DNA from 3 places in the Streptomyces sp. NPDC015345 genome. Region 1 is predicted to be linked to each of the others. Evidence: riboswitches for the same ligand, from Rfam matches in the RefSeq annotation. Region 1 holds a riboswitch; each other region holds the start of a gene.
The links. Region 1 has a riboswitch for cobalamin ahead of ACF062_RS13565 (ribonucleoside-diphosphate reductase subunit alpha). Riboswitches for the same ligand answer to the same signal wherever they lie in the genome.
Positions count from the first base shown of each region.

Region 2: linked by a shared signal. The riboswitch ahead of metE (5-methyltetrahydropteroyltriglutamate--homocysteine S-methyltransferase) and the one ahead of ACF062_RS13565 (ribonucleoside-diphosphate reductase subunit alpha) in region 1 are both predicted to bind cobalamin.
Region 3: linked by a shared signal. The riboswitch ahead of ACF062_RS26800 (hypothetical protein) and the one ahead of ACF062_RS13565 (ribonucleoside-diphosphate reductase subunit alpha) in region 1 are both predicted to bind cobalamin.

Region 1 is NZ_JBIBTX010000003.1:279,559-291,604, reverse strand. It holds gene ACF062_RS13595 (HD-GYP domain-containing protein) at 1-1,170, shown strand, start outside; gene ACF062_RS13590 (hypothetical protein) at 1,319-2,299, shown strand; gene def (peptide deformylase) at 2,380-3,030, shown strand; gene cyc1 (epi-isozizaene synthase) at 3,332-4,444, shown strand; gene ACF062_RS13575 (cytochrome P450) at 4,441-5,820, shown strand; gene ACF062_RS13570 (ribonucleotide-diphosphate reductase subunit beta) at 5,872-6,894, opposite strand; gene ACF062_RS13565 (ribonucleoside-diphosphate reductase subunit alpha) at 6,894-9,293, opposite strand; cobalamin riboswitch at 9,427-9,567, opposite strand; gene ACF062_RS13560 (GNAT family N-acetyltransferase) at 9,619-10,122, opposite strand; gene mctP (monocarboxylate uptake permease MctP) at 10,201-11,829, opposite strand; gene ACF062_RS13550 (DUF3311 domain-containing protein) at 11,826-12,046, opposite strand, start outside.
Region 2 is NZ_JBIBTX010000006.1:622,818-634,863, reverse strand. It holds gene ACF062_RS26870 (hypothetical protein) at 547-1,515, shown strand; gene ACF062_RS26865 (amino acid permease) at 1,626-3,152, shown strand; gene ACF062_RS26860 (GNAT family N-acetyltransferase) at 3,233-4,033, shown strand; partial or broken gene ACF062_RS26855 (IS5 family transposase) at 4,103-4,683, opposite strand; gene ACF062_RS26850 (hypothetical protein) at 4,783-4,995, opposite strand; gene ACF062_RS26845 (hypothetical protein) at 5,052-5,303, opposite strand; gene ACF062_RS26840 (sporulation protein) at 5,645-6,679, opposite strand; gene ACF062_RS26835 (GDSL-type esterase/lipase family protein) at 7,106-8,284, opposite strand; gene ACF062_RS26830 (TetR/AcrR family transcriptional regulator) at 8,359-8,931, opposite strand; partial or broken gene ACF062_RS26825 (transposase) at 9,058-9,409, shown strand; cobalamin riboswitch at 9,654-9,806, shown strand; gene metE (5-methyltetrahydropteroyltriglutamate--homocysteine S-methyltransferase) at 9,992-12,046, shown strand, end outside.
Region 3 is NZ_JBIBTX010000006.1:615,499-622,419, reverse strand. It holds gene ACF062_RS26815 (GNAT family N-acetyltransferase) at 1-531, shown strand, start outside; partial or broken gene ACF062_RS26810 ((2Fe-2S) ferredoxin domain-containing protein) at 552-695, opposite strand; gene ACF062_RS26805 (ferric reductase-like transmembrane domain-containing protein) at 769-1,755, opposite strand; cobalamin riboswitch at 2,029-2,187, shown strand; gene ACF062_RS26800 (hypothetical protein) at 2,366-3,076, shown strand; gene ACF062_RS26795 (cysteine synthase family protein) at 3,073-4,095, shown strand; gene ACF062_RS26790 (ATP-grasp domain-containing protein) at 4,092-5,342, shown strand; gene ACF062_RS26785 (MFS transporter) at 5,365-6,564, shown strand; gene ACF062_RS26780 (class I SAM-dependent methyltransferase) at 6,571-6,921, shown strand, end outside.

The DNA of each region.
Region 1 (12,046 bases):
GTCGCGGAAGGGCGGGTCGCCCTCGCCTTCGGGGTGCTCATCGGCCTCGGGGAACTGGCCCGGTGGGGCAGCGGCGGCGACCGGGAGCCCGCGCCGCTCGGGGCCGCCGGAGCCCTGGCCTACGCGCTGCTCGGGCAGAACGCGGGCCAGGCCACGCACCACGGGGTGCTCCAGGTGATCGCCGTGGTCGTCGCGGCCGCCCTCGTGGGAGCCGTGCCACATGTGGCGCTCGGCCGGGGGCCCACCCTCGACCACATGGCGCGGCGCGTGCTGACCGTCGCGTTCGCCGCCGCCTGCTTCCAGCCCCTCTACAACGCGGGCAGGCTGGAGGAGTGGGTCGGCCACGGCCCCTGGTTCGCGCTCGTCATCGTCGCCGTGCTCGTCCTCACCGCGCTCTGCGACGCCGTCCTCGCCGCCGCGATGGCGCACGCCCGCACCCGCTGGCCGTTCGGGCCGCTGCTCCGCGACGAGCTGCGGGCCATGCTCGGCATCGGTTCGGCCGTCTGCGCCACGGGGGCCGTGATGGCGCTCGCCGTGGCCGTGGCGGGGCTCTGGGCGCTGCCCGTCTTCAGCCTTCCGCTGCTGCTCACCCAGCTCTCCTTCCGGCGCTACGCGGCGGTGCGGGCCACCTACCGGCAGACCATCGCGTCGCTGGCCAGGGCCACGGAGATCGCCGGATACACCCCACAGGGCCACGCCCACCGCGTCGCCGGGCTCAGCCGGGCCGTCGGGCGCGACCTCGGGCTGACGGGGCCGGACCTGACCGTCCTGGAGTACGCGGCGCTGATGCACGACATCGGCCAGCTCTCCCTCGTGGATCCCGTGCCCGAGGGTGCCACGGCCACCCTGCCCGAGGCGCAGCAGCGCCGGATAGCCCTGCTCGGCGGTGCCGTCGTACGGCAGACGGGGGTGGACTCCGCGGTCGCCGTGGTCGTGGAGTGCCAGGCCGACCCCTACCGCGACCAGCCACTCACCGCGCGAATTGTGCGCACCGCGAACGCGTACGACGAGATGGCGCGGGGAGAAGGACCCTCGGGGGCGCTCGGCGGCCCGCTCAACGCCTTGGAGAGGCTGCGGCTGGCCACCGGCCACGACTATCAGCCGGAGGTCGTGGAGTCCCTGGCGAGGGTGGTGTCGAGGGGCGGTCTTAGCTCACCCCCGGCTGGGTAACCCATGGGTAATGAGCGGCCGTCCGACCGTACGTGGTTGGATGCGAAGAAGAGGAAGAAGAGGGTGCGCGGGGGCGTTCGACCCGACGCCGCGCCTTCGCGGACGGGACTTCCGACAAATCGTGACAGGCGGGAATCAGGCGGGAATCGTGAGGATCTTCGGCAAGGGACGGCACCGGCCCTCCGCCTCATGGCGGCAGGCGACCGACCGCGCCTTCACGCTGATCGGCGACGGCCGGTACGAGGACGCGGGAGCGCTGCTCACACGCGCGGCGGACCTCGAACCGTGGCTGTCCGAGTCCTGGTTCAACCTCGCGCTGCTGCACAAGTTCCGGCACGACTGGGAGCAGGCGCGGGCCGCGGGGCTGCGCGCCGTAGCACTCCTGGACCGCTCCGCGGGCGCCCCGGACTGGTGGAACGTCGGCATCGCGGCGACCGCGCTCCAGGACTGGCCGCTGGCCCGCCGCGCCTGGCAGGCGTACGGCCTGCGGGTGCCCGGCGGGGTGGCCGCGTCCGGCGAGCCCTCGGGCATGGAGCTCGGCAGCGCGGCCGTGCGGCTCTCCCCGGAGGGCGAGGCCGAGGTGGTGTGGGGCCGCAGGCTGGACCCCGCGCGCATCGAGGTGCTGTCCATCCCGCTGCCCTCCTCCGGGCGGCGCTGGGGCGAGGTCGTGCTGCACGACGGCGTCCCGCACGGCGAGCGGACGACGGCGGCGGGACACTCGTACCCCGTCTTCGACGAGATCGAGCTCTGGGCGCCCTCACCCGTGCCGACCTGGGTGGTCCTCCTGGAGGCGGCCACCGAGGACGACCGGGACGCCCTGGAGCAGCTCGCGGCCGACGCGGGATTCGCCGCCGAGGACTGGTCGTCCTCCGTACGGCTGCTGTGCCGCATGTGCTCGGAGTCCCGGATGCCGAGTGACGAGGGCGACGGCGAGCACCTGGACCCGCACGACCACAGCGAGCCGGGCCACCCGGGGCCGCTCGGCCACCGCAGCCCCGGCGCGGTCTGGGTGCCGGAGCGGGAGTGCGGCATCGCGGCGCCCGCCGCTCTGGTGCGCGGCCTCCTGGACAGCTGGGTGGCGGACAGCCCCGACTCGCGCGACTGGCGGGATCTCGAAGAGGTCTGCTGACCCGAAGAGGCGGGCCGGGACTTCGCCGTAGGCTGTACCGGCACAACTCTTGAGGGTTTCACGGAAGGCTTACGGCGGACATGGCGCAGGACACTGAGCAGCAGGCCTCGGGCGGGGTGCTCCCCGTCGACGACGAGGGCTTCGTCATCGACACGGAGGACTGCGAGGAGCGCGAGACGGCCTACCGCGAGCGCGGCACGTCGCGGCCGATCACGGTCGTCGGCAATCCGGTCCTGCACAAGGAGTGCAAGGACGTCACGGCCTTCGACGACGACCTCGCCAAGCTGATCGACGACATGTTCGCGACCCAGCGCGTCGCGCAGGGCGTGGGCGTGGCAGCCAACCAGGTCGGCGTCGACCTGAAGGTCTTCGTCTACGACTGCATGGACGACGAGGGCGTGCGCCACGTCGGTGTGGTCTGCAACCCGGTCCTGACCGAGCTGCCCGCCGAGCGGCGCCGCCTCGACGACTCGGGCGAGGGCTGCCTCTCCGTGCCCACCGCCTACGCCCCGCTGGCCCGCCCGGACTACGCCGAGGTCACCGGCCAGGACGAGAAGGGCAACCCCATCAAGGTGCGCGGCACCGGCTACTTCGCCCGCTGCCTCCAGCACGAGACGGACCACCTGTACGGCTACCTGTACATCGACCGCCTCTCCAAGAGGGAGCGCAAGGACGCGCTGCGCCAGATGGCAGAGGGCACGCCGCGCTACCCCGTGGTGCCCAATGAGTGACGTGCGCGACGCCTGAGCGGCGCGGGAGCCACGTGACACGAGCGGCCCCTGGTCAGGAACCCCCTGACCAGGGGCCGTTGGCATGATCCGCTCACCTGTGCGAGCAGAACCGGCTGCCGAAGATCCATAATCAGTCACGTACGGGGAGGTTCTCGGCACCGGGGGGTAGTGAATGGCGCAAATCTGTTCCCTGAACGGTCAGTTGTGGTGCTGAATGGAAAGCGCGGGGATACACGACGGCGCGCGCCCGGCACGTGCGGGAGGGGTGTGCGCCACCCAGGCGGCTGAAAGGGGTTTGTCCGTGCCTGCATATTCCGGAAGCACTTCTCAGACACAGCCACACACGCGGAAGGTATCGGTCCCACCGGCGTTCGCCGTTCCGATGGTCGAGGCCGCGTTTCCTCGCCGTCTGCACCCGTATTGGCCAAAACTTCAGGAGAAGTCCAGGACCTGGTTGCGCGAAATGCGGCTCATGCCGTCGGACAAGGTCGAGCGCTACGCGGACAGCCTCTGCTACACCGATCTGGTGGCCGGCTACTACATCGGCGCGCCGGACGAGTTGCTCACCGCGATAGCCGATCTCAGCAGCTGGTTCTTCGCGTGGGACGACCGGCACGACCGCGACTCGGTGCACGGCCGGGCGGAGCAGTGGTGGCGGCTGTGCCGAGGCCTGCACGGCGCGCTCGACGCCCCCCGGCAGTATCTGCACCACTCGGACCCGCTGGTCGCGGGCTTCGCGGACTGCGTCCGCCGCCTGTACTCCTTCCTGGGCCCCAGCTGGAACGCCAGGTTCGCCCGGCACTTCCACCCCGTGATCGAGGCCTACGACCAGGAGTTCCACAACCGCCGCGGCGGCACGGTGCCCACCGTCGAGACATACGTCGAGCTGCGCCGCCTCACGTTCGCGCACTGGGCCTGGATCGACCTGCTCGAACCCACCGCGGGCCGCGAACTGCCGCACGGCGTACGCAAGCACCCCGCGTACCGGCGTGCGGCGCTGGCCACCCAGGATTTCTCGGCCTGGTACAACGACCTGTGCTCACTTCCCAAAGAACTGGCGGGAGATGAACTGCACAATCTCGGGATCAGCCTCATCCACCACGAGGGACTGACGCTCGAAGAGGCGGTGCGTGAAGTTCACCGGCGGGTCACGCAATGTGTCACGGATTTTGTCCAGGCCGAGGAAGAAGTACTGCTGTTCGCCCGTAGATTGGCCGGCGGGAACACGCGCGGAAAAGAACTCGCGGAAGCATTGGAATCCTGCGTCTTCAACATGCGGAACTGGTTCTCTTCCGTGTACTGGTTCCACCACGAATCCGGTCGTTATCGGGTGGACAGCTGGGACGACCGGTCCATGCCCCCGTATGTCACGGAAGACGCCCTGGCGGAAAAGGAACTGGTGGGTGAGGAATGAGCGTCGAGTCCACGACAACCGTACCGGCGGCCTCCGGGCCGGACCCGCTGCGCACCCCGCCGCTCGTGGCGGGCGGCGCACCCCTGCTCGGCCACGCCTGGAACCTCGTGCGCGACCCGCTCGGCTTCCTCGCCGCGCTGCGCGACCACGGGGATCTCGTAAGGATCAGGCTGGGCCCGAGGACGGCGTACGCGGTCTGCGATCCGGAGCTGGTCGGCGCCCTGCTGAAGAGCCCCGAGTACATCGTCGGCGGGCCGCTCTGGGACACCCTCGAAGTCCTCCTCGGCAAGGGCGTGGCGACCAGCAACGGCCGACTGCACCGGCGCCAGCGGCGGATGATGCAGCCCGCGTTCCGCCCCGAGCGGATCGCCGACTACGCCAGGGTGATGGAGGAGGAGGCGCGCGCCACGGCGGCCCGCTGGCGGCCCGGCGAGACGGTCGACGTGAGCACGGAGATGTTCCGCACGGCCGTGCGCATCGTCTCGCGCTCCCTCCTGGAGGTCGACTCGATCGGCGAGAAGGCGGACCGCGTCGCCGACTCGCTGCACACCGTCTTCGAGGGCCTCTACCGCCGGATGGTGCTCTCGGTCGGGCCGCTCTACCGCGTGCCGACGCCCGCCAACCGGCGCTTCGAGAACGCGCTCGCCGACCTGCACGCGCTCGTCGACGAGATCGTCGCGGAGCGTCGGGCGGCCGCCGGGCCCGGCGGCCCGCAGGACCTGCTCGCGGAATTGCTGCGTGCCACGGACGAATCCGGGCGGCCACTGGCCGACCAGGAGATCCACGACCACGTGGTTTCCCTCGTCGTGGCCGGCGCGGAGAATGTCGCGTCGACGCTGGCGTGGACGTTCCATCTGCTCACCGAACACCCCGAGCAGGAAAGGAAGTTGATTGAAGAAGTAAATTCCGTGGCCAGGGATCGCGCGATCACATTCGCCGACCTGGGCGACCTGCCGCACACCCGCAATGTCATCACCGAGGCCATGCGGATACGGCCTGCCGCCTGGATATTCACGCGCCGGTCGGTGGCCGAGACCGAACTGGGCGGCTATCGCATTCCGGCCGACGCGGACATCGTCTACAGCGTCTACGCGATGCAGCGCGACCCGCGTTCCTTCGAGCGGCACCTGGAGTTCGACCCGGACCGGTGGCTGCCCGAACGCGCGGGGCAGGTCCCGGAGTTCGCCATGATGCCGTTCGGCGTCGGCAACCGTAAGTGCCCCGGCGACCACTTCAGCATGGCCGAACTGGCCCTGATCCTCGGCACGGTGGCCCCGAAGTGGCGCCTGGAGCGGGTACCGGAGACCGACACCGGCACCCGCGTCGGCATCACCCTGCATCCGAAGCGGCTGGTCCTGCGGGTTCAACCGCGCTGAGCGTGCGGGTGTGTCCGCCCCGCCCCCGTGGCGGGGCGGACACACACGTTCTCAGAACTCGTCGTCGAAGGAGACCGAGCCCTCGACCGCGACCTGGTACGCCGACGGCCGCCGCTCGAAGAAGTTGGTCAGCTCCTGCACGCCCTGGAGCTCCATGAAGGAGAACGGGTTCGACGAGCCGTAGACCGGCGCGAAGCCGAGCCGCTGGAGGCGCTGGTCGGCGACGCACTCCAGGTACGCGCGCATCGAGTCGGTGTTCATGCCCGGCAGACCGTCCCCGCACAGGTCACGCGCGAACTGCAGCTCCGCCTCGACGGCCTCCTTCAGCATGTCCGTGACCTGCGTCTGGAGCGCGTCGTCGAAGAGCTCGGGCTCCTCCTTGCGGACCGTGTCCACCACGTCGAAGGCGAAGCTCATGTGCATCGTCTCGTCGCGGAACACCCAGTTGGTGCCGGTGGCCAGGCCGTGCAGCAGACCTCGGCTGCGGAACCAGTAGACGTACGCGAAGGCACCGTAGAAGAAGAGCCCCTCGATGCACGCGGCGAAGCAGATCAGGTTGAGCAGGAAGCGGCGGCGGTCGGCCTGCGTCTCCAGCCGGTCCAGCTTCTCGACCGAGTCCATCCACTTGAAGCAGAACTGCGCCTTCTCCCGGATGGAGGGGATCTCCTCCACCGCGTCGAACGCGGCCGCCCGGTCCTCGGGGTCGGGCAGATAGGTGTCGAGCAGCGTCAGATAGAACTGGACGTGCACGGCCTCCTCGAAGAGCTGACGGCTCAAGTACAGCCGCGCCTCGGGGGAGTTGATGTGCTTGTAGAGCGTCAGCACCAGGTTGTTGGAGACGATCGAGTCACCGGTCGCGAAGAACGCGACCAGGCGGCCGATCAGGTGCTGCTCCTCGGGCGTCATCTTCGCCAGGTCGGCGACGTCCGAGTGGAGGTCGACCTCCTCCACCGTCCAGGTGTTCTTGATCGCGTCCCGGTAGCGCTCGTAGAAGTCCGGGTAGCGCATGGGGCGCAGGGTCAGCTCGAAGCCCGGGTCGAGAAGGTTCTTCTCGCTGTTCGTCGTCGTGCTCATTACTGGCAGGCCTCGCAGGACTCGGGGTTTTCCAGGGAGCAGGCGACGGCCTCTTCGGCCGTGACCTGCGCGGGTACGGGGGCGGCTGTGGCGTTCGAGCCACCGGCCGCGCGGGCGATGCGCGTGGCGGGGCGCGAGCGCAGGTAGTACGTCGTCTTCAGGCCCTGCTGCCAGGCGTACGCGTACATCGAGGAGAGCTTGCCGATGGTCGGCGTCTCCAGGAACAGGTTCAGGGACTGCGCCTGGTCGAGGAACGGGGTGCGCGCGGCGGCCATGTCGATCAGGCCGCGCTGCGGGATCTCCCAGGCCGTGCGGTAGAGCGCGCGGACGTCCTCGGGGATCCAGCCGAAGCCCTGCACCGAGCCGTTGGCCTCGCGCAGCGCCTCGCGGGTCTGCGTGTCCCAGACGCCGAGCCGCTTCAGCTCGTCCACCAGGTAGGCGTTGACCTGGAGGAACTCGCCGGACAGCGTCTCGCGCTTGAAGAGGTTGGAGACCTGCGGCTCGATGCACTCGTACACGCCCGCGATGGACGCGATGGTGGCGGTCGGCGCGATCGCGAGCAGGAGCGAATTGCGCATGCCGGTCGTGGCGATACGGGCGCGCAGGGCCGCCCACCGCTCGGGCCAGGTCAACTCGACGCCGTAGTGGTCGGGGTGCAGGACGCCGCGCGCGGTACGGGTCTTCTCCCAGGCGGGCAGCGGGCCCTCGCGCTCGGCGAGGTCGGCCGACGCCTCGTACGCGGCGAGCATGATCCGCTCGGCGATGCGGGTGGACAGGGCGCGCGCCTCGGGGGAGTCGAACGGCAGCTTCAGCTGGAAGAAGACGTCCTGGAGGCCCATCGCGCCGAGGCCGACCGGGCGCCACTTGGCGTTGGAGCGCCCGGCCTGCTCGGTCGGGTAGAAGTTGATGTCGACGACGCGGTCGAGGAAGGTGACGGCGGTGCGGACGGTCTCGTCGAGCCGGTCCCAGGCGAGGTCGCCGTCCTCCACGAAGGCGCCGAGGTTCACCGAGCCGAGGTTGCAGACCGCCGTCTCGCCGTCGTCCGTCACCTCCAGGATCTCGGTGCAGAGGTTCGAGGAGTGCACGGTGTGGCCGGGCTCCGCCGTCTGGTTGGCGGTGCGGTTGGCGGCGTCCTTGAACGTCATCCAGCCGTTGCCGGTCTGCGCGAGGGTGCGCATCATGCGGCCGTACAGGTCCCGGGCCGGGATGGTCTTCTTCGCGAGCCCGGCGGCCTCGGCCCCGCGGTAGGCGGCGTCGAACTCCTCACCCCACAGGTCGACGAGGTCGGGCACGTCGGCCGGGGAGAACAGCGACCAGTCCTGGTCGGCGGCGACCCGGCGCATGAACTCGTCCGGGATCCAGTGCGCGAGGTTGAGGTTGTGCGTGCGGCGCGCGTCCTCACCGGTGTTGTCGCGCAGTTCGAGGAACTCCTCGATGTCGGAGTGCCACGTCTCCAGGTAGACCGCGGCCGCGCCCTTGCGCCGGCCGCCCTGGTTCACGGCGGCGACCGAGGCGTCCAGGGTCTTCAGGAACGGCACGATGCCGTTGGAGTGCCCGTTCGTGCCGCGGATCAGCGAACCCCGGGAACGGATGCGGGAGTACGAGAGTCCGATGCCGCCCGCGTGCTTGGAGAGCCGCGCGACCTGGTGGTAGCGGTCGTAGATCGAGTCCAGCTCGTCGAGCGGGGAGTCGAGGAGGTAGCAGGAGGACATCTGCGGGTGGCGGGTGCCGGAGTTGAAGAGCGTCGGTGAGGACGGCAGGTAGTCCAGGCGGCTCATCAGGCCGTACAGCGCGGCGACCTCGTCCACGGCCGCGGCGCCCTCGTCCTTGGCCAGGCCGCTCGCGACGCGCAGCATGAAGTGCTGCGGGGTCTCGATGACCTGCCGGGTGATCGGGTGGCGCAGCAGATAGCGGCTGTGCAGGGTGCGCAGGCCGAAGTACTCGAAGCGGAAGTCCGCGCCGGCGGCGAGCGCGGCGTCCACCAGCGCGTCGAGCCGGGCCGCGTGCGCCGTCACGAACTGGGCCGTGCGGTCGGCGATCAGGCCCTCGCGGTGGCCGACCGCCACGGAGTCGGTGAAGGAGCGCACGCCCTGCGTCGCCGCCTCCTCGCGGATGCCGATCGACAGGAGCCGGGCCGCCAGCTTCGAGTACGCCGGGTCCTCGGCGATGAGCCCCGCGGCCGCCTCGGTCGCGAGCTCCCGCAGCTCCGACGCGTCGGCCCTGGCCGAGCGGCCGCGCAGCGCGGCGGCGGCGACCCGGCCGGGGTCGGCGTCGGGAAGGTCGGCGGTGAGATCGGTCAGGGTGCGCAGCAGCGCGGCCCCTGGCCCGTCGGTTCCCTCGGCACCCTGGGCGGTGGGCGTCGACGGCGCTGACGCGGGTTCGGCAGGCGCGATGGTCACGTGGGGGCACTCCCTCGCTCGGCTCTGGGCCAGGAGGAGGGGGGCGGGCACACACGGGCGCACCCGGGCAGGGCGGCGTACCGCGTCCACCGGCCCACTCCACGAGGCCCGGACGGTCGGCACCCGGGCCGGACGGCACGGGTGCACTGTCGGCAGGTCCTCGGACTCCGCGTACGCGCAATACGTACACATGCACCGTTGCGGGACAGTTCCGGACTTGCACCGGATTCCCCTGCGGCGACAGCGAGCACGAGCATACATCTTGTGTCGGGTTCCTGAGGCGGCCCCACATCTTGTGTCGGTGCGCAGGGGGAGTCGGGTGGGCTCAGAGAGTCAACGCGTAGGCGAGCAGCGGCACGGTCTCGATCGGCCGCCAGTCGCGCTCGGGCGTCCGTACGAAGCCGAGGCGCCCGTACAGCCGGTGGGCGGCGTGCATCGACGTCTGCGTGGACAGGACGAGCCCGGTGCGGCCAGCCTCCTTGGCGCGCCGCACGCACTCCCGTACGAGCGTCTCGCCGGCGCCCCGGCCGCGCGCCTCGGAGGAGACGGCCAGCATGCGGATCTCCGCCTCGCTCTCGCGCGCTATGTCGGCCATGGGCCCGCCGGAGGGGACGTAGGTGACGCAGCCGAGTACGGTCCCGTCCGCCTCCGCCACCAGGACCTCCGCCGCGGCCGCGCGCGCCGCCACGTCGCGCAGCACGTCCAGATAGGGGTCCTCCGCCCCGAAGTCCAGGTGTTCGTCGTCGAGATAGGCCTGTGCGGTGAGGGCGCCCAGCGCCTCGTACTCCTCGGGGCGGGCCTGCCTGATCGTGATGGTCGTCGTATCCATGAGGCGCAGTGTGCAACACGGGTACGACAAAGGCCGCCGGTTTTCCGGCGGCCTTTGTCGGTGCGGGTGGGGAAGGGCTCAGTGCCCGGCGCCCGCGGTCGCCTTGGGCAGTTCCTGGATGACGCCCGGGTCGCCCGCGTCCGCGGTGTAGTCACCGGGCGAGGTCTCGTCGATGCCGTCCGGGGCCTTCAGCGCCTTCAGGACGAAGGTGAGGACCACGGTGACGATGACGTTCAGGACGAACGCGGTGAGGCCGATGTAGCCGATCTCGCCGATGCCAGGGATCGTGTCGGAGGAGCCGCCGAAGTGCTTCTGCGTCGGAGACGCGACGCCGTACGCCGCCAGCGTGCCGTAGACCATGCCGACCGCCCAGCCGGCGAGGAGCGCCCAGCGGTGGAACCACCGGGTGAACAGGCCGCCGACCAGCGCGGGCATCGTCTGGAGGATCCAGATGCCGCCGAGCAGCTGGAAGTTGATCGCGACGGTCTTGTCCATGGTGAGGACGAAGGCGAGCGCGCCGACCTTCACCAGCAGCGAGACCAGCTTGGAGACCTTGGTCTCCTGCGCGGGCGTCGCGTCGGGCTTGAGGAAGTCCTTGTAGATGTTGCGGGTGAAGAGGTTCGCGGCCGCGATCGACATGATGGCCGCCGGGACCAGCGCGCCGATGCCGATGGCCGCGAAGGCCACGCCCGTGAACCAGTCCGGGAACATGGTCTCGAAGAGCTGCGGGATGGCCAGCTGGCCGTTGTCCACCTTGATGCCCGCCGCGATCGCCATGAAGCCGAGCAGCGCCAGCAGGCCGAGCATCAGTGAATACAGCGGCAGGATGGTGGTGTTGCGGCGGATCACGTTGCGGCTCTTCGAGGAGAGCGTCGCCGTGATCGAGTGCGGGTACATGAACAGCGCGAGGGCCGAGCCGAGCGCGAGCGTGGCGTACGTCCACTGCCCGGCCTCGGCGGGCGCGAGCGCGCCACGCGGCTTGTCGGTCGCCGGGTTGGTCTGCGCGAAGGCGTCACCGGCCTTGGCGAAGATGTCGTCGAAGCCGCCCAGTTTGATCGGGATGTAGATGATCGCGACGACGATGACGAGGTAGATCAGCCCGTCCTTCACGAACGCGATCAGCGCGGGCGCGCGCAACCCCGACGAGTAGGTGTACGCGGCGAGCACCGCGAAGGCGATCAGGAGCGGCAGGTCCTTGATGAACCAGTTGGTGTCCGGGCCGCCGCCGACGCCCATGACGTCGAGGACGGCCTGGATGCCGACGAGTTGGAGCGCGATGTAGGGCATCGTGGCGAGGATGCCGGTGACCGCGACGGCCAGCGAGAGCCCCTTCGACCCGAAGCGCCCGCGCACGAAGTCCGAGGTGGTCACATAGCCGTGCTTGTGCGAGACCGACCACAGGCGCGGCAGGAAGGTGAAGATCAGCGGGTAGACGAGGATGGTGTAGGGCACCGCGAAGAACCCGGCCGCGCCCGCCGCGTAGATCGCCGCGGGGACGGCCACGAAGGTGTACGCGGTGTAGAGGTCGCCGCCGAGCAGGAACCATGTGACCCAGGTGCCGAACGACCTGCCGCCGAGGCCCCATTCGTCCAGGCTCTGGTCGTTCTCGGCCTTGCGCCAGCGGGCGGCCAGGAAGCCCATGACCGTGACCGCTATGAAGAAGAAGATGAAGACGGCGAGCGCGACGCCGTTGACTCCGCCGTTCATGACCGCGCACCTTCCTTGCGGGCGCGCTGGTCACGCTGCCACAGCTTGTACGCGATCATCGTGAGCACCGTGGAGATGACGACCCACAGCATCTGGTACCAGTAGAAGAACGGGATGCCGATGAGGGTCGGTTCGATCCTGGCGTAGGAACTCACCCAGAGCATCGCCACGAACGGCGCGACAAGGCAGACGGCGACGACCACGCGGACCGGCGTGA
Region 2 (12,046 bases), on a different contig from region 1:
GTACCTGTCATGCACTCGCTACCGGCTACGGGCGGGAGCCGTCGGCCGGGATATGCGCCACGGTCGGTTTTGCGCTGCTCGTCGGCCTACACCGCTGTATCTCGTCGGCCTACACCGCTGCATTTGGCATGACCCGCTGTTCTTCGCATGACCCCGCTGTTTTCCGCCCACCCCGCTCTTCTCCGCATGACCGTGCCACCCCGTCCCGACTGCCCCGAGAGTCCTTCTGACTATGCCCGCCAGTGCACACCGGTCGCTGTCATGCTCGCATCGCCCGGCGAGCCGCAGCGCTCAGGGAGGCAGCGGTCGGCACGCGACCCCGCGTAGAGCAAGCCTCGCGCAGCCGGGCCGCGCGCTGCGCCACCGGGTCGCGCCCGAGGACGCCGCCCCTGCTGCCTGTCGGGCGCAGGAATGCCGACTGAAGGCGCACGACGTGCCACTGCGGGCACCGCACGAGCCCGCCGGGCCAGGGGGGCGCTGATGGAGACTTCCGCCCCGGCCGGCGGGGTGAACCCGGCCGGTCGAGACACGGACCTCTCTGCGGCAGTGCAGGACATTCAGGCGGGCTACTGGCTGCGGATGCGGCAGGTGCTGGCCCGGACGGGCAACTGGCCGCAGTGGACATCCCGTACGCAGGTGCTGGGAGTTGTCGCGGCTCAGGCCAACGTCGTGGAGTTGTGGCTGAAAGAGGAACCGGAGAGCCTCGCTGCCCGGGTGATGTACGCCAGGGTCGCCACCGAACGAGTGCTGCAGGCCCACCGGAAGAACTGGGCGCGCGACTACCGGAAGGCGGGGGACCTGGACAAGCTGGTGGCCCGGGCCCGGGACGCGTGCCACAAGGCGAGTGAGGGCAATCCGCATGACTCGGTGCCCTGGATATGCCGCCTGGCCCTGGCCGAAACGGACATCGCAGGACGCTACCCGGAGCACCAGGTGGCTCCCCCGCCCCATGAGTATCTGCTGCCCGGCGGGCCGTGGGGCCTGCTCTCCGAAGTGCACCGACGAGATCCGTTCAACCGCGAAGCATGGCACCGCATGTCCCAGGCGCTCCAGGCCCGCCCAGGCCCGGCGGGGCGGCAGGCCGTCGCGACGGATTTCGCCCGCTGGGCGGCCTCCTTCGCACCGCCCGACTCGCCACTGCTTCTGCTGCCCCTCTACGCCCGTGTACAGGAGCACCGGGAGCGACGGGACAACGGCGCCGAGGTCATGCTGAACCTGCTGTGGACCAAGGAGGACATCACCCGGGCGGTCACGCAGGCGTTCGAGGGCTGGTTCCGGAAGCGCGAGCCCGCCACCAGTTCCCAGCTGGATCTGAACTACCTCGCCTACGCCTTGGCGAGAGGCGGCTTCGCTCAGTGGGCCACCGAGGTGTTCGACGCCATCGGCGACTTCGCCACCCCCGCCCCGTGGCATTACGACGCCCGGTACCCGCAGGACCAGTGGCGGAAGGCATTCGAGGAGGACCGTGTCGCCTGCCTGAGATCCCACCTGCGGCATACGGGAGAACACCCATGACCGCCGACCCGGCCCACCCCGTCAGGTCGACGGCCCGGTAACCACCTGCCGCCCCTCATGTCACCCGTGTCCCCCATGTCAGCTCGTCAGCTTTCCCGTGCGGAGAACCAATGACTTCGGTAAGAACACCGCGCCAGCAGCCGAACCCGGTCGACAACGACGAGGAGGACGCGCGCCTCCTCCAGTCGCTGGGTTACACCCAGCAACTGCACCGCCGTATGGGGGCTTTCGGCAATTTCTCGGCCTCCCTGTCGGTCATCTCGATCATGTCGGGGACCTTGCTGCTGTTCGGCTACGGCCTCAACTCGGGAGGCCCCGCGGTGATCACGTGGGGCTGGCTCGCCGTCGGGCCGCTGGTGTTGTGCCTGGCCGCTTCCCTGGCGGAGATCACCTCCCGCTACCCCACCAGCGGCGGCCTGTACTACATGGCCCGTCAACTCGGAGGCGAGCGCTGGAGCTGGTACACCGGCTGGCTCAACCTCCTGGGCCTGCTCGGCGGAATCGCCGCCCAGGACTACGGCATAGCGACGTTCACCGCGGCGTGGATGAACCTGCAATTCGGTTACACGCCGTCCCCGGGCTCCCTGCTGGCCCTGTACGCGGTCATCCTCGCCCTGCACGCGATCCTGAACCTCTTCGGCACCCGGCTGATGAACATCCTGACGTCCTTGAGCGCGTGGTGGCATCTGGCAGGGGCCGTCGTCATCATCGGCTCCCTGACGCTCGTGCCCTCCCACCACCAGTCGGCCGGCTTCGTCTTCTCCGAGTTCACCAACAACACCGGTTGGAGCGCCCCGGTGTACGTGATTCTGCTGGGCATGCTGCTGCCGGTCTTCGCCCTGGCCGGCTATGACACCTCGGCCCACTTGAGCGAGGAGACCAACCACGCCTCCGTCGCCGCGGCCCGCGGCGTCTTCCGCTCGGTGGCGGTGTCCTGGATCGCCGGCGGCATCCTGCTGACCACGCTGCTGTTCGCCGTCCAGGACTACACCACGACGCTGGACAGTCCGACCGGTGTACCGGTGGCGCAGATCCTTCTGGAGGCGCTGGGCATGGCCGCGGCCAAGGCCCTGCTACTGGTGATCATCGTGGCCCAGTTCCTGTGCGGATACACCGTGACCGCCAGCGCCAGCCGGATGATCTACGCCTTCTCGCGGGACGGCGCCCTGCCCGGATCGGCGCGCTGGAAGAAGGTCAGCCGCCGCACCGCCATCCCCGCCAACGCGGTCTGGCTCGCGGTCGCCGTGGCCTTCGTGCTCGCACTGCCTTCCTTGTACTCCAACACGGCGTTCTCCGCGGTGACCGCCATCTCGGTCGTGGGGTTCACCTCGGCCTACGCCATCCCGGTGCTGCTGCGACTGCTGCACCGTGATCGATTCACCCCCGGACCCTGGCACTTGGGCCGCTGGAGCCGGCCCATCGGCTGGGTGGCGGTGGTGTGGGCGGCTGCGGTCACGGTGCTGTTCCTGCTGCCGCAGAGCAGCCCGATCACCGCCACCACCTTCAACTACACCCCCGTCGCCGTAGTGGTGGCCTTCCTCATCGCCGCCCTGTGGCGGCGCTTCGGGCGCAGCTCCTACCACGTGCCCCGATCCCACTCCCCAGCCGAGGACAATCGGTTCGAAGGCATCATCTGATGACGACGACACGACCTCAACGCCCGCAACAACCTCAACAATCCCAACAACATCAGACCTCAACGATCCCGGGGAGTACGGTGACTGGCCTGACGGAGTCCATCGAATCGGCAGAGCAACTCACCGTGGCCTGGCGCGCCATGGTGCTCGACCGCGATGCGGACGCGGATGTACGTGACCTCCCCGGCATCGCCGTCCGCTGGGCCGACTGCCGATTCTCGTTCTACAACTGCATCACCCTGACCGAGCCAGGAGCAGGAGCGGATCTCGTCGCCCAGCGTCTGGGCCAAGCGGCGGACATCATGCGCGGGAAGAAGCACCCGGGCTTCCTGTGGCTCTTCGAGGGCCTGCTCGACGACGAGGCCCGCGCCGCGCTGGCCACGGCGGCCGACCAGGCCGGCCTGCAGTACGCCTTCCCCGGCAGGGGCATGGCCGGAGACCTGCTGCCCGTCCCCGACCCGGTCCACCCCGACCTGACCTTCGTGCGTGTGCGCACCGACGAGCACTTGCGGTCCTATGCGGACCTTCAATCGCGCGCCTACGGGTTCCCCTTGGAGGAAGGCCGCGACGGCCTGGTCGGGTCCGCGCACTGGAAGAGCGAGGTGTACGCGTACCTGGGCATGCGAGGCGACGTTCCGGTGGCGTGCGCCGCGACGGTCGAAGTGCAGGGCCGTCTCTTCGTGGCCTTCGTCGCCACCGACCCGCAGTGGCAGCGCAGGGGCTACGGCGAGGCAGTCACGCGCAAGGCACTGTACGAGGGTGCCCGGGCCACCGGGCTGACCCGCGCCACTTTGCATGCGACCGTCGCCGGGGCCCCCGTATACCCGCGTATCGGCTTCACGCCGAACACCCCCATCCACTTCTACATCTTGAAGGAGTGAGCCCATGCCGCCGCAGCGGGCAACTCCGAGCACTTCCGGCACAGGACCTAACTGTCCCCAACAAAGCCGTTGGACGTGGCGGTAGGTGATCAGGCAGACGGCGAGGCCGAGGAATGCTTCGTGGATGTCGTCGCGTCTTTCCCAGCGGATGCGTAGGTGGCGGAAGCCGTGGAGCCAGGCGATGGTGCGCTCGACGACGTAGCGGAAGGTACCCAGGCCGGTGCCGCCAGGCCGGATGCCGCGCTGCCACAGCTGGCGCCGGTAGATGTCGTGGTCGTAGGCGCGGTCGGCCGGCAGCGCATCCGGGCGCCGACGCGGTCTGCCGACTCGGCCCGCGACGGCCGGGATCTTGTCGAGCAAGGGCAGCAGCTGGGTGACGTCATTGCGGTTTTTGCCGGTCAGCGACACTGCGAGCGGGATGCCCTGGCCGTCGACGATGAGGTGGTGCTTGCTGCCCGGCCGTGCGCGGTCGACCGGGCTGGGCCCGCTCTTGGGCCCCTGCGGGCGGCCCGCACGTGGGAGGAGTCGATCACCGCCCGCTCCCAGTCCAGCTGGGTCTTCGACCGCAGCCTCTCCAGCAACGGCACATGCGGCTGTTCCCAGACGCCGGCCTCTTTCAAGGCCGCCAGGCGACGCCAGCAGGTCATGCCAGGTCATGGGGTCGGTCGCAGGGCTCGCCGGGTTGATGTCCTTCGCCGCGCTGCTGTTCACGCTCGTTCTTCTGGTCGCGGTCGTCGCCTAGCGGTCGGTCACGCAGCTTCGTAGCAGTGCGCATGCCCACCCCGCCACGTCACCCACGCCGGATCGTCGAGCAGCTGCTCCGCGTCCGGCATCCCGGCCCGGCGCAGGAACTCCGCGACGTCGCGATCCGAGTGCGCCAGGCCAAGGATGTGCCCACGCGCGGTAACCCGCCGGCCGCCAGTGCGGGAAGGCGGATGGACGACTATCGGAGCGCTCGCCATGCCCCCAGGGTGCAGTGCCAGCCCGGCGGCAGCATGTCGATCACGCCACGACATTCTCAGCCGGTGAGCTGCGGGGGTGTCGCGATAGAGCGGATCGCAACGGACAGCCCCGTCGCGATACCGCCGGCACCCACCAGGAGCGCCGCAGCCGCGATCCAGTATCCGAGGCTCCGACCGCTACTCAAGGCCACGGCCGCACCGATGACGCCGCCGACGGGCAATCCCATCAGCGGCCTCCAGTCCAGCCAGCGTATAACGAGCGCGAAGCCAGGGGTGAGAACGATGGCACTGATGAACAGCACCACCATGTACATGCCCGAGTTTGGGGCAGCGGGACACCCTCGCCCCTTTGAACACGGGGGTGCATCCATGAAGCCAGAGATCGCCCACGCCAGGCCCACTGTGCCGACCAAGAAACTCACCGAGACCGCGCCCTTTAAGAACATCGACGAATCTTATGTAGCGGCATCCTGGTCGCGACAGTCCTCTACTCCAGTACGCCGAGCGGCGTGTCCGGTCGGCACTGCGGGCACGGGGCGACGCCATCCGCGAGCGCGACACTCGTGTCCTCCACTGGCCGAGAGACCGACATGTGGTGCCGGTCCCGCCGTAGCGGGCGGGACCGGCACCACCTAGAGAGCGCACGCAGTCACGCGGCGACGCCGAGTTCTTTGCGGGTGCCGTGGATGAACTCGCGGACGGCTGGCTGAGGCCGCCAGGGGGCGATGGCGGCATTGAGCTCGCGGACGTAGTCCTTCGCCCGGCTCGACTGGACGCGGGCGAGGATGTCGACGCTGCGGTTGCCGAGCTCGAGGCCGTGGTCGAGGTCACGGGCCTGCAGGTGGGCGGTCCCGACGATGGCGAGCCGCATACCGACGGAACGAGTGAACGCGCCGGTCGGCATGGCGGCGGCCTGCTGATTCCAGGCCAGGGCCATCTTCGGGCTCTTCAGGTCGCGGAAGATCTCGGCGGCGTCCGCTGAGAGGCGGGCGTGGTGATACAAGTCGATCCACGCAGGCTCGTCGCCGCTGTCGTCCTTCGCCTGGTCCAGCAGGTCCTCGGAGGTCTTCAGGGCCTTCGAGGCGGCCCGGGGGTCGTTCTCGCGGGCATGAGCTCGGGCCTCGATGAGCTTGGTGAACGCCAGGACGCGGGGGACGGCTTGGCCCTTCGCGCGGTTGAAGGCGCCCTGGGCCATGTCCACATCCTCGGATCCAAACCCGCGCATCAGGGCCTGCATCGCCATCGTGGTCAGGACATAGCAGCCCAGCTGCACGTCCCCGCCGGCGCGGGCGAGGCGGAGGGCCTGGATGAAGTGCCGCTGGGCGGCATCGTGCTGGCCGACGTCGAAGGCCGTCCACCCAGCCAGGCGCGGCAACTCGGCGGTCACGCTGAAGAGTTCGCGGCCGATCACCTCGGAGAAGGAGCCCTGCAGAAGCGGTCCTGCCCGGTGGTCGAGGCAGTCGGTGACGGAGTTGGCCTTCCAGTTCCCGCCGCCGTATTTGGAGTCCCACCGCCTCGCGTCGTCGGCGGCCTCGCGTAGTTCGTCGAGGTCGGCCCGCCCTACCTGGCCGCCACCACGGTGGTCGGCGACCCCGTCGGTGGGGTTGACGAGCCATCTGGTGACGGGGGTGGTGAAGGCGGAGACGGCGAAGCCAGATCCGGCCAGAAAGTCGCGGCGGTTCACGGAACTCCAGAACGCAGTGGGGACGCGCACGGCGTCGGCGGGGTCTCGCGGGAAATCCAACCCCGCATCCGCGTCGATTGTCTCCGCCTCGCCCATACCGATCTCGCCCAACGTGACGGCCGGCCGAGCCTCTCACCGATGGCTTGCGACAACAGCTTCGGGACCGGCCACTTGGGCGTCATCCCCCGCCTGCACCAGTTCACCACGGAAGTATGTGAATAGTCGGTCTCTTTCCCGGCGGCATGGGCGACCAGCTCACCGTCCGGGAGATCCGCCACCGGCTCGCCCGCGCGATCTGCCACGGCGGCGCCAGATCCGCCAGGCGTACCGCGAGGGCCCATGTGTGACCGAGTCCTGTTCGCCTACGAAGTGGTGCGGTACAGGGCAGCCAGCCATCACGCCCCCTGCCGGCCGCGGGTATACGGGTCACCCAGTTGTGACGGCGAAGGGCCCGTTGTCTGCGAAGACGCGCTTGGCGAAGTTCTCGCCGATGCGGCGGTGGCCTTCGGGGCTGGGGTGGATCGCGTCCGGCAGGGGGAACTCGTCGTGGTCGCTCTCGCCGTAGAGGTCAAGTCCGTTGAGGTAGTGGAGGTTGGGGTCTTCGGTGGACCGCTGCTTGACGATGTCGGCCAGGACGTCGCGGACGATCGTGAGCGTCAGCCGTCCGGCGGCGGTCTCGGCCGGATCGCCGGTGGCCTTGAACTTCAGGGTTCCATCGGAGAGGTCCGGCATGAGAGGTCCGGGGGTGTTCTCGTGGGTCGGACACAGGACAGGGGAGACCAGGAGCAGGGGGGTTGTGGGGTGGCCCTCGCGGATGGTGTCGAGGAAACCGTGGATGGCGGGGGCGAAGGCGCGCAGGCGCATGGCGTCGCTGTTGACGACGTTGATACCGAGCTTGAGGCTGATCAGGTCCGCGGGGGTGTCGCGGATCGCGCGGGCGGTGAACGGGTCGACCAGTGCGCTGCCACCAAATCCAAGGTTGATCAGCTCCACATCGCCTGCGGAGGCGGCCAGGGCGGGCCAGATGGTGCTGGGGAAGACGGCGTTGGATCCGTGGCTGATGGAGCTGCCGTGATGCAGCCACACCCGGCGCCCGGTCTTCGGGGCCGGCTCGACGGGGGCGTCGGTGCGCAGGGCGATGACCTCGGTGATCTCCGCGTGCGGGAGCCAGATCTCGATGTCCTTCTCGCCGACGGGGAGGTCGGTGAAGTGGGCGGTGCCGACGGGGCCCGGGGTGAATTCCGCGGTCTGGGTCCGCATGTCGGTGACGGTGCGCAGATTCCCGCCGTCCACAGTGGCCTGGGCGGTGAGGCGGCCGTCGACCAAGAGGTCGTAGACGCCGTCCGGCGGAGGCGGGAAGCCCCGGTAGGCGCGTTTGGTCGGCAGGGTGTCCAGGTGGATGGTGGTGGCGCTGGTACGGAACGCCAGCCGGACACCGGAGGGCTGGACCTCGGCCACGGCAAGCAGGTCGTCGGGGATCTGGCGGCGCGCCCAGGCGGGCAGCCTGTGCGGTAGCAGGCCGTGGGCGGTTTCTTCCACGTCGAGGTGTCCGCGCAGGAAGTCGGCGGTGAGGGGGGTGGTGATCAGGTTCTGTTCGATGCTCATTGCCTCAAAGCCTTCTCATTCAGGGGTGGGTGCCTGGGCCGGCATGGGTAAGCCGGCCCAGGTGACGCAGCCGGTCAGGGGGTGGTGGTCCGGCTCCGCAACGCGGCGTCGAGGCAGTCCAGGGCCCAGGCCCAGGACTGCTGCGCGGCGATGTCGGTGTGGTCGAAGGCACCGGCTGCCTCCAGGGAGGCGTAGCCGTGGAAGACACTGCCCAGCATGCGGACCGCGTGCGTCTGGTCCGGCTCGGCCAGGTCGTAGCCGCGCAGGATCGCCCGTGTCATCTGCGCGTGCCGGACGCCGGCGCTGGCCGCGGCGGTCTGCGGGTCGAGCCGGTACCGCGCTGCTTCATACCGGCCGGGGTGCACCCGGGCGTAGTCCCGGTAGGCGTTCGCGAAGGCCGTTAGGGCGTCCTTGCCCGCGCGTCCGGCCACGGCGTCGCCGACCCGGTCGGCGAGTTCCTCCAGCGCGAACAGCGCAATCCGGGTCTTGAGCTCGTGGGAGTTCTTCACATGCGCGTACAGGCTCGCCGGCTTCACGTCGAAACGCCGGGCGAGCGCGGACAGGGTCACCTGATCGAAACCGACCTCATCGGCGAGTTCCGCTCCAGCGAGCGTCAGCCGCTCCGGGTTCAGTCCTGCCCGAACCATAACCATCACCTACCTCAGGTATGCCTATGGCCAATATAGATACACCTACAAGCTGTAGGCAAATGTTGTACCTCTTTAGACGTCGGCCAGCACACCGCCCTGTGGCTCCTTGAGGTTCACGGAAAGATCGTCGAGTGGGTCTGGTGCTGCGCGTATCCAAGTGATCTGACGGATGCCCGCTGGGAGCTGATCGAGCCGGTGCTGTCCGCCTGGCGCTTCGAACGTCACGGCCGCGCCCTGGACTTCGGCCGCCGCCACGGCATGAGCTGCGCGAGATCATGAACGCGATCCTCCATGTGGACCGCACCGGCTGCCAGTGGGTCTGTCCCCCACACGACTTCCCGCCGCACCAGAGCGTCTACGGCTACTTCGCCAAGTGGCAGAAGGACGGCGTCTCGCCCAGCCCAACGGCCTGCTACGCGAACTGGTCCGCCAGCAGGAGGGCAGGAACCGCCACCCGTCCGCTACGGACGTCGACCGCGGCAGGGAGCTGGGCTGTGCTCACCCGATGAGGCCGCTGCGGCGAGAATCCGGCGCTCCACGCGGAAGGGGCGGGAGGCGAAGTGACGCCTCCCGCCCCTTCGGCTCGCCCTCGCCCCCTGACAGCCGAGGTGTCTCATTTTCACGATCCGGATCGTGGACAACAGCCACCACGCCCTGGACGGTGCCCTTAAGGTGGCGCGTGCAGCTGGTTCGCCCCGTCCGCCAGGCGGGAGGCGTCGTAAGAGGGAACCCGGTGGGAATCCGGGACTGCCCCGCAGCGGTGAGCGGGAACGACCGCCGTCATACGCACTGGGTCCGAGTACCTGACCCGGGAAGCGACGGCCAGTAGGTGCCCTCCCCCAAGGAGGACGTGCCCGCGAGTCCGAAGACCTGCCCGTTGCCCGCACGCGGACGATTCCGCGCGCGGATATTCCGGTGACCTCGAGGGCGGGTCGGCGAACACAACCAGGCGGACGACCGCGCCGCGCCGCGCGCTCGCCCCTGGCGGTCTTTCGCCCCTTCGCGCTCTCGTCCCGTCCCCGGGATCTCAGGGATTCATCTCGCGAAGGAGATCTCCGTGACCACGAAGTCAGCAGCCACGGCAGCGCGGGCCACCGTGTACGGCTACCCCCGTCAAGGGCAGAAGCGGGAGCTCAAGAAGGCGATCGAGGGGTACTGGAAGGGCCGCGTCACCGCCGACGCCCTCCACTCCACCGCCGCCGAACTGCGCCGAACCCACTGGCAGCACCTCTCCGGCGCCGGCCTCCACGAGGTGCCGACCGGCGACTTCTCGTACTACGACCACGTCCTCGACACCACCGTCATGGTCGGCGCCGTTCCCGAGCGCCACCGCGCCGCCGTCGAGGCGGACGCCCTCGACGGGTACTTCGCGATGGCGCGGGGCACCCAGGACGTGGCGCCGCTGGAGATGACCAAGTGGTTCGACACCAACTACCACTACCTGGTGCCCGAGCTCGGCCCCGACACCGTCTTCACGGCTGACGCGCGCAAGCAGGTCGCGGAACTCAAGGAAGCCCTCGCTCTCGGGCTCAGCGCACGGCCGGTGCTCGTCGGTCCCGTCACCTACCTCCTGCTCGCCAAGCCGGCCCCGGGCGTGGCCGCGGACTTCGACCCGCTCACCCTGCTGGACCGGCTGCTGCCGGTGTACACCGAGGTGCTGGCCGACCTGCGGGCCGCCGGGGCGGAATGGGTCCAGCTCGACGAGCCGACGCTGGTCCAGGACCGTACCCCCGCCGAACTGAACGCGGCCACCCGCGCCTACCGCGACCTCGGCGGTCTCGCCGACCGGCCGAAGCTGCTCGTCGCCACCTACTTCGACCGCCTCGGCGAGGCACTGCCCGTCCTCGCCAAGGCACCCGTCGAAGGACTGGCGCTCGACTTCACCGGCCCCGCCGCCGCCAACCTGGAAGCGCTGGCCGCCGCCGGCGGTCTCCCCGGCAAGCGGCTCGTCGCCGGCGTGGTCGACGGGCGCAACATCTGGAGCAACGACCTGGAGAAGTCCCTGTCCACGCTCGGCACTCTGCTCGGCCTCGCCGACCGCGTCGACGTCTCCGCCTCCTGCTCCCTCCTCCACGTGCCGCTCGACGCGGCGGCCGAGAAGGACATCGACCCGCACATCCTGCGCTGGCTCGCCTTCGCCCGGCAGAAGACGGCGGAGATCGTCACCCTGGCCGCGGGCCTGTCCCAGGGCACCGATGCCATCACCGGCCGCCTCACTGCCAACCGGGCCGTCCTCGCCTCCCGGGCCAACTCCCCCATCACCCGCGACCCCGCCGTCCGCTCCCGCGCCGCCGCGGTGTCCGACGCGGACGCCCGCCGGTCCCAGCCGTACGCCGGACGGGCCGCCGCCCAGCGGTCCCGCCTCGGCCTGCCGCTCCTGCCGACCACCACCATCGGGTCCTTCCCGCAGACCACCGAACTGCGCGCTGCCCGCGCCGACTTGCGTGCTGCTGTGATCGACGCGGCCGGCTACGAGGAGCGAATCAAGGCGGAGATCCAAGAAGTGATCTCGTACCAGGAGAAGGCTGGCCTCGACGTCCTCGTCCACGGCGAGCCCGAACGCAACGACATGGTCCAGTACTTCGCCGAACAGCTCACCGGCTACCTCGCCACGCAGCACGGCTGGGTCCAGTCGTACGGAACCCGCTACGTCCGGCCGCCGATCCTCGCCGGCGACATCTCCCGCCCCGAGGCGATGACGGTGCGCTGGACGACGTACGCCCAGTCCCTGACCTCCAGGCCCGTCAAGGGCATGCTCACCGGGCCCGTCACCATGCTCGCCTGGTCCTTCGTCCGCGACGACCAGCCGCTCGGTGAGACCGCCCGCCAAGTCGCCCTCGCCCTGCGCGACGAGGTGGCCGACCTGGAGGCGGCGGGCACGGCCGTCATCCAGGTCGACGAGCCCGCCCTGCGGGAAACGCTGCCGCTCCGCGCCGCCGACCACCCGGCCTACCTCGCCTGGGCGACGGAGGCGTTCCGTCTCACGACCGGTGGCGTACGCCCGGACACCCAGATCCACACCCACATGTGCTACGCCGAGTTCGGCGACATCGTCCAGGCCATCGACGACCTCGACGCCGACGTCATCAGCCTGGAGGCCGCCCGCTCCCAC
Region 3 (6,921 bases), on a different contig from region 1:
GCCCACACCGACGCCCTACGATCGGTCTACGTCGACGCCTTCAGCGCGCCGCCATGGAACGAGGACGAGGCGAAGGCCTCCGAGTTCACCGAGCGCCTCCACCATGACGCGCGGCGCCCCGGTTTCACCGCCGCGCTGGCCCTCGCCGGCCGGGACGTGCTCGGCTTCGCCAGCGGGTGGACCACTCTCCCGCCCTTCCCCACGGACCGCTGCTATCCGCAGGCCGCCGCGGGTCTCGGTGCTCGGCGGACGAACGACTGGCTGTGCGACGCCTTCGAGGTGGACGAACTCGCCGTACGGCCCGGCGCGCACGGCAGCGGGCTCGCCGGAAACCTACTGGCGGCGGTCACCGAGGGCGCCCCCGAGGGCCGCTCCTGGCTGCTCACCTCGGTCCAGGCACCACAGGCCATGGCCTTCTACCGCCGCCAGGGCTGGGTCCAGGCCACCCATCCCTCCCCCGGCGGCAAGGGCATCGTCGTCTTCATCGGCCCGCGCCATCCCGCCCGCGGGCTCGCCCCGCTGCCTCTCTGACCCGCAGCGCTGTCCGCCGTTCACGGAGCCGTGCGGCGGCGCGGTGGGGCAAAGGCGGACAGGTCCAGGATCTCCGGTCGGGGAGCGACGCCGGGGCCGCCTGCCCGTACCCAGGCGGTGATGTCCTCCGTCGCGGCCGGGTCGTTGACCAGGCCGAGCCACAGTCATGAGACCAACCGGTCACCCATATGCGGGCGGTCGTGCTCGCGGGCCGCACCAGACCGGCAGCGCCGTGGATCACTCGGGCTCGTGAGCGTGCGGGCTCGTCGAGGCCGGCTCGGCCGGCCGTTCCCGGCCCCCGTCATGGCCGGACGCCACCACGATGAGCAGACCCACCACCACCGCCCCGGCGGCTACCCGTCCGGCGGCACGCACAGCCCGGCCCAGCAGTGAGACGCCCTCGCGGCGTCTCAGTGGGCCCAGTTGCTCGGACCGCCGGGCGGGCCGCAGCAGGCGCAGCAACAGCAAGGCGGCGACGGGGAGTTGCAGTAGCCACAGAACGGTGCGCGGCCACTCGCCGTACCAGACGTTGGTGCCGTACAACAGGGTGTGCCACACGCTCAGCACGTACACGACGATCACGAAACGGTGCAATCGCCGCCAGGTGTTCGCGCCGATGCGGTGCCGAACGTAGAACAGCAGCCCGAGCGGGACGGCCAGGTAGAGGGCCCCCTGGCCGATGGGGATGGCGATCTGGCCGGTGCCGGAGTCGTACCAGCCGGGCACGAACGTGTCCGCGAATCCCGCCCACAGCCGTTCGGCCCAAGCCAGCCGGGCCTCGTAGCGTACGAGTTCGGCCGCGAACATCAGCGCGTGGGCGAACATCAGGGCCATCGCGGTCAGGCTCGTGGTGCGGTGCCAGCGTTCCAGGACCTGCCGGGAGACCGGTGGCCGGGCGGGGCGTGGCCCGGACAGCAGCAGACCGAGCATGACCGTGCCCCAGGCCCACAGCAGGCCCGACCAGCCGAATGCCTGGCTGAGCAGGTACATCCAGTACGTGGCCGGGTCGTCCATGAACGGCATGACCGCGACCGTCGCCGAGTCACCCGACTCCATGCGCACGTACAGGAACGCGAAGACGGCCACCGTCACCAGGACCGCGGCACCCGCGTCGGGCAGCGCGGCCCGCAGATCGGCGCGCAGGGAGACGCGGTCAGCCGGACGCCGGTCGCGAGAGGGCGGCTCGATCGCGCCGTCGTCTCCCGGCGTCATTTCTCGCAGCATCCTGAGCCTTCCGGGGCGCGGGACACCGACGGGCGGTGTGCAGTGTCATGGGAGAACCAAGTGTGGCCCAGGTGACCGAAGTTACGGAGTCCACATCCGGCCAGAGCATCTTCTGCGGACGATTGGCTGCCATGGATTCGGATGCCGTCCCGTGTACCGTCACATTCGGACAACCGGGGGTGTGCCCCTGCCGCGGTGGCGTGAGCCGCCCTACGCTGATGCGCGCAGTCGGTTCGCGCCTCCTGTCCGACCGGGCACTCGGCGGCGCGACGCAAGAGGGAACCCGGTGGAAATCCGGGACTGTCCCGCAGCGGTGAGTGGGAACGAAAGCCGTCAACAGCACTGGGCCCATGTCTGAATGGGGCCGGGGAAGCGATGGCCGGTAGGTGCCCGCCGGATCTCCGGTGAGCCGGCCCACGAGTCCGAAGACCTGCCACTGCGCCCGCGCCTGACACGCGGGTTGTGCACGGTGACCTCGAGGACTGGGTTGGCGGTACGGACGGCTGTGCGGCGTTTGCTGCGCCACGCCTCCTTCCCGTCCTCATTCGGGGATTCGGGACCAGGAGGAGCACATGTCCGTGACCACGCGAGCTCCCGTCATCCGTGCCAGATGCCGGTCGGCCTGCCCTTCGGCGGACCGGACGGGACGATGCTGACACCCGCCCGGGAGTCCGGCGAGACGCGGCAGCAGCCGGGACGCACCGTGTCCGGCGTCTGCCACGGCACCCTGGGCGAGCTCTGTCAGGGCCCGCTGCGGACGGCGACTTCCACCGCCGACATCGTGGCGACACCACGCTGTCTGTTCCGGCTCTTCGCCCTGCCGTACGACACGGGCGTGGTGCTCGGAATCCTGACGGGGATCGAGCGGGCCGACGGTGTCTTTCTCGGCGAGTTCGCGCTGTACCTCAGCGGCCGACACCGTGTGATCCGGCGGCTGGGCACGGACATCGGCTTCCACACCGCATACATCACCGGGCCCGGGACGGTGGACACCACCACCGTCACCGACCTTCTCCTTGAGCAATACCGGCGGCACGGGGAGGAGTACGAGCGCTGCCGGACGGATCCGTTCAAAGGCTTCGCCTCCGGCCACTCGGCCAGCGCCGCCCTGTCGCAGAACGTGCTGCCCAAGGCGACGTTCGACAGCATGCTCGCCCACCGCGAGCGGTTCGTCGCCGACGGCACCTTCGTCGCCCACACGGGCTGCCTGATCGGCTGCCTCTTCCCCAACCGCCCCGGCTCCGACGTCGAGTCGGACCTGTCCGCCTACCTCCACTCGCTCGGCCACCAGTGTTCCTTCGCCCAAGGAGGTTACGGGTGATTCACCCCCACATCGCCGATGCCCTGAAAATCCCCGACCTCGTCCGGCTCACCGACGGTCTCGTCCTGATCCGGTTCGAGTCGATGAAGATCTACTCGGCGCTCGCCGCCGTCCGCCACCTCCTGGAGCGGGGCACGGTCCGCCCGGGACAGACCCTGATCGACAGCTCCAGCGGCATCTACGCCTACGCCCTGGCACTGGCCTGCCACCGCTACGACATGCGCTGCCACATCGTCGCGTCCACCACCGTCGATACCACCACGCGCGCCCAGCTGGAGATTCTCGGCGCCACCGTGGAACAGGTCAGGCCCTCGGAGAACCTGCAGCTGGACCAGGAGTTACGCGTGCGGCGCGTGCGGGAGATCCTGGCCGAACACCCGGGCTGCCACTGGATGCGCCAATACCACGACGACATCCACTACCTCGGCTACCACGAGGTCGCCGACCGGATCACGACCGCGTTTCCCCAGGCCGCGCTGACCGTCGTGGGAGGCGTGGGCTCCGGGGCCTCGACGGGCGGCCTCGTGGAGCGCCTGCGCGCCACGGACCCCTCGGTGAGGCTGGTCGGCGTGCAGCCCTTCGGGAGCGTCACCTTCGGCAGCCAGGACCACCAGGACCCCGAGGCGATCATCGCCGGCATCGGGTCGTCGATCGTCTTCGACAACGTCCGCCACCACCTCTACGACGCCCTCCACTGGCTGGACTTCACCCACGCCATGTCCGGCACGATCGCCCTGCTGCGCGAGCACGCCGTCTTCGCGGGGCTGTCCACCGGCGCGGGATACCTGGCAGCCACGCACGAGGCGCGCCGCCACCCCGACCGGCTGCACCTGGTGATCGGCGCCGACACCGGACACCGCTACGCCGAGCGCGTCTTCGCCCGGCACGCGGAGGCCCTGGACCCCGCCGCCTTGAAACCCGTCGAAGTATCCGGACCCGAGGAGATGACGATGCCTTGGTCCACGATGTCCTGGCGACGCGCTGTCTGCCCGGCGGACTGGAAGGAGCGAGCGGCATGAGCGTCGTCTGCCTGGAGTCCCTCACCTTCGGAATCGGACATCTGGTAAGCGCCGCCGACGCGTTCGGCGAGCGACTGGTACTGCTCACCCGCGACCCGTCGTACTACACCTACGAGCTGGAGCGGCTTTCGCCGGATGCCCTCGACGTCGTGGAGGTCGACACCTTCGACGTGGAACACGTGGCGGACCTGCTGCACCGGACTCCCGGGCTGCGCGGTCTGATCAGCTCCACCGACACCTGGACGCTCGTCGGCGCCGAACTCTCGGAACGGCTGGGTCTGCCCGGCCTTGATCCTGCCGTCCTGCGGCTGACCCGGGACAAGGCGGCCGTACGCAACCGGCTGTACGAGGCCGGGCTGACGCGCGGACGAGCGGTGGGCGTCACGGAACACGGGGAGGAGTTGGTGCTCAAGGAGGTCGGTCTGCCCGCCGTCCTGAAGGACACGGCGGGCACCGGAAGTCAGAACGTCTGGCTGGTCCGCGACGAGCCGGAACTGGTGGCGGCCCTGGACGAGGCGACCGGGCGGGAGCTGAAGGGACGGCTGTTCGCGGAGCCGTACTTCAGCGGACCGGTATACAGCGCCGAGACCCTCACCTGGGCGGGCCGGACCCGGCTGCTGGGCGTCTCCAGCCGGCTCATGTCACCGGAGCCGTACTTCCGGGAGGAGATCACCGCGTTCCCCGTGGCCTTCCCAGAGGCGCGGCGGCACATCCTGGAGCGATGGCTCGATGAGGTGCTGGCGGCGATCGGCTACACCGACCGCTTCGCGCACGTGGAGTTCGTCCTGACCACCGGCGGCCCGGAGGTCGTCGAGATCAACCCCCGGATCGGTGGCGCCCTGGTCGGCGAGGGCATGTGCCGGGCGCTGGGTGTCAACGTGTACGAGGCGATGATCGAGACGGCGCTGGGCCGCCGTCCCCGGCTGATGGACGCGGACCTGCCCGGCGGTCCGGCCGTCGCCTTCGTGCTGGGCTACCCGGCCGCGCCCGGGGTGTTCACCGGCGTCGCCGGGCTGGACCGGCTGGCGGACATGCCGGGGTCTCCGGCCTGGTACCCGGTCACCTCTGTCGGCGACCCTATCGAACACCTGGCCGACAGCCGCGGTTACGCGGGCATCGTCTGCGCGGAGGCCGAGACCGCCGAACTGGCCACGCACCACGCGGTGGCCGCCGCCAACGCCGTACGGGTGCTCACCGAGCCGCTTCCGCCGACCGACGCCCCCGACCGCGAGGCGTCCGGTGGGTGAACGCGTATCAGGCGGGGAAGGCTTGCGGGCCGCGCTGTTCCCGCTCGACGGACCGCTGCGTTTCCTGCTGCTCAGCTCGTTCCTGATCCCACTCGGCAGCTTCATGGTCCTGCCGTTCATGTCGGTGTTCCTGCACGAACGGCTCGGGATGGGGCTCGGCACGGTCGGTGTCGTGCTCGCCGTGGCGTCCCTCGTGCAGTTCTCCGGAGGGGTCGTGGGCGGGGCCCTGGCGGACCGGATCGGGCTGCGCCGCACGATGCTGTGGGCACTGATCATCCGCACCGCCGGATTCGTCGGCCTCCTACTGGCCCTGCGCTGGCCGCCGCTCGCCGTCGGGGCGCTGGTGCTGACGTGCTGCGGCGCCGCACTGTACCTGCCCGCCAACAAGGCGTACCTCGTGCACGGCGTGGACGACGAGCGCCGCCCGGCGTTCCTGTCGGCGGGCAATGCCGCCCTCAACGCGGGCATGGCGGTGGGGCCGCTGGTCGCCGGGCCGTTCGTGCTGTCCTCACCCGGCTGGCTGTTCGTGTCCGTCACGGCTCTGTTCGTCCTGGTCACCGTGGGCCACGCGCGCCTCCCGGCGGCGGCTGGGGCGCGTGAGTCCGGCGGGCAGTCGGCCGGGCAGGGGCTGCTGGCCGGGGTGGCGGCCTTGCCGTTCGCCGCCAACGCGCTCGCCTTCTACCTCTACTTCCACTTCCAGCATTTCCTGGCGGTGTACGCCGTCGAGCGGGCCTCCAGCACGTTCTACAGCCTGGTCCTGCTGCTCTGCTTCACCGTGGTCATCGTCGTACAGCCCCTCGCGTCCGGCCTGATCCGGCGCATGCCCTACGCGACAGCCCTCGTGATCGGCTTCGCGGGCCTGGCCGCTGGGCTTGCCGTCCTCGCGATCGGCACCCGGCCCGCGCTGCTGGCGGGCGGGACACTGATCACCCTGGGCGACATCGTCCTGTTTCTCAAGAACGACCTGGAGGCGCTGCACCACAGCCCACGCTCGGACGCCGTGGTCTTCGGCCAGCAGCGACTGGCCGCGGGGCTCGGCGCCTGCGCGAGCGGAGTGCTCGGCGGACAGGTGTACGGCCTCACCGAACAGGCGGGGAACACCGGCTGGTTCTGGCTATTGGCCGCCGCCCAGTGCGTATTGCTGCCTCCGGCCCTGCTGGCGCTGCGCGAGCGCCCGGCAAGACACCCGACCCGCATGATGACGACGACGAAGGAGCACTGAGACCGCATGGCACGAACGGGCGGGTTCCAGGACGATGGCTTCTGGACCGAGTTCTACGACTTCCTCTTCCCCGAGCAGCGCTACGCGCAGGCCGAGGAACTGCTTCACACCTCTCCCCTGCTGTCCTTCCCCGCAAGCGCCCGGGTACTGGACCTGTGCTGCGGACCGGGTGTGTTCACCGTGCCGCTGGCCGACCGGGGCTGCGATGTGACGGGAGTGGATCTGAGCCCGGCCATGCTGGACCGGGCCAGGAAGCGGTCGGCCGGCACCGGTGCCCAGGTCCGGTACGTCCAGGCCGACGCACGCGAGTACGAGGCGCCGGGCGCCTTCGATGTCGTCCTCAGCATGTTCACTTCG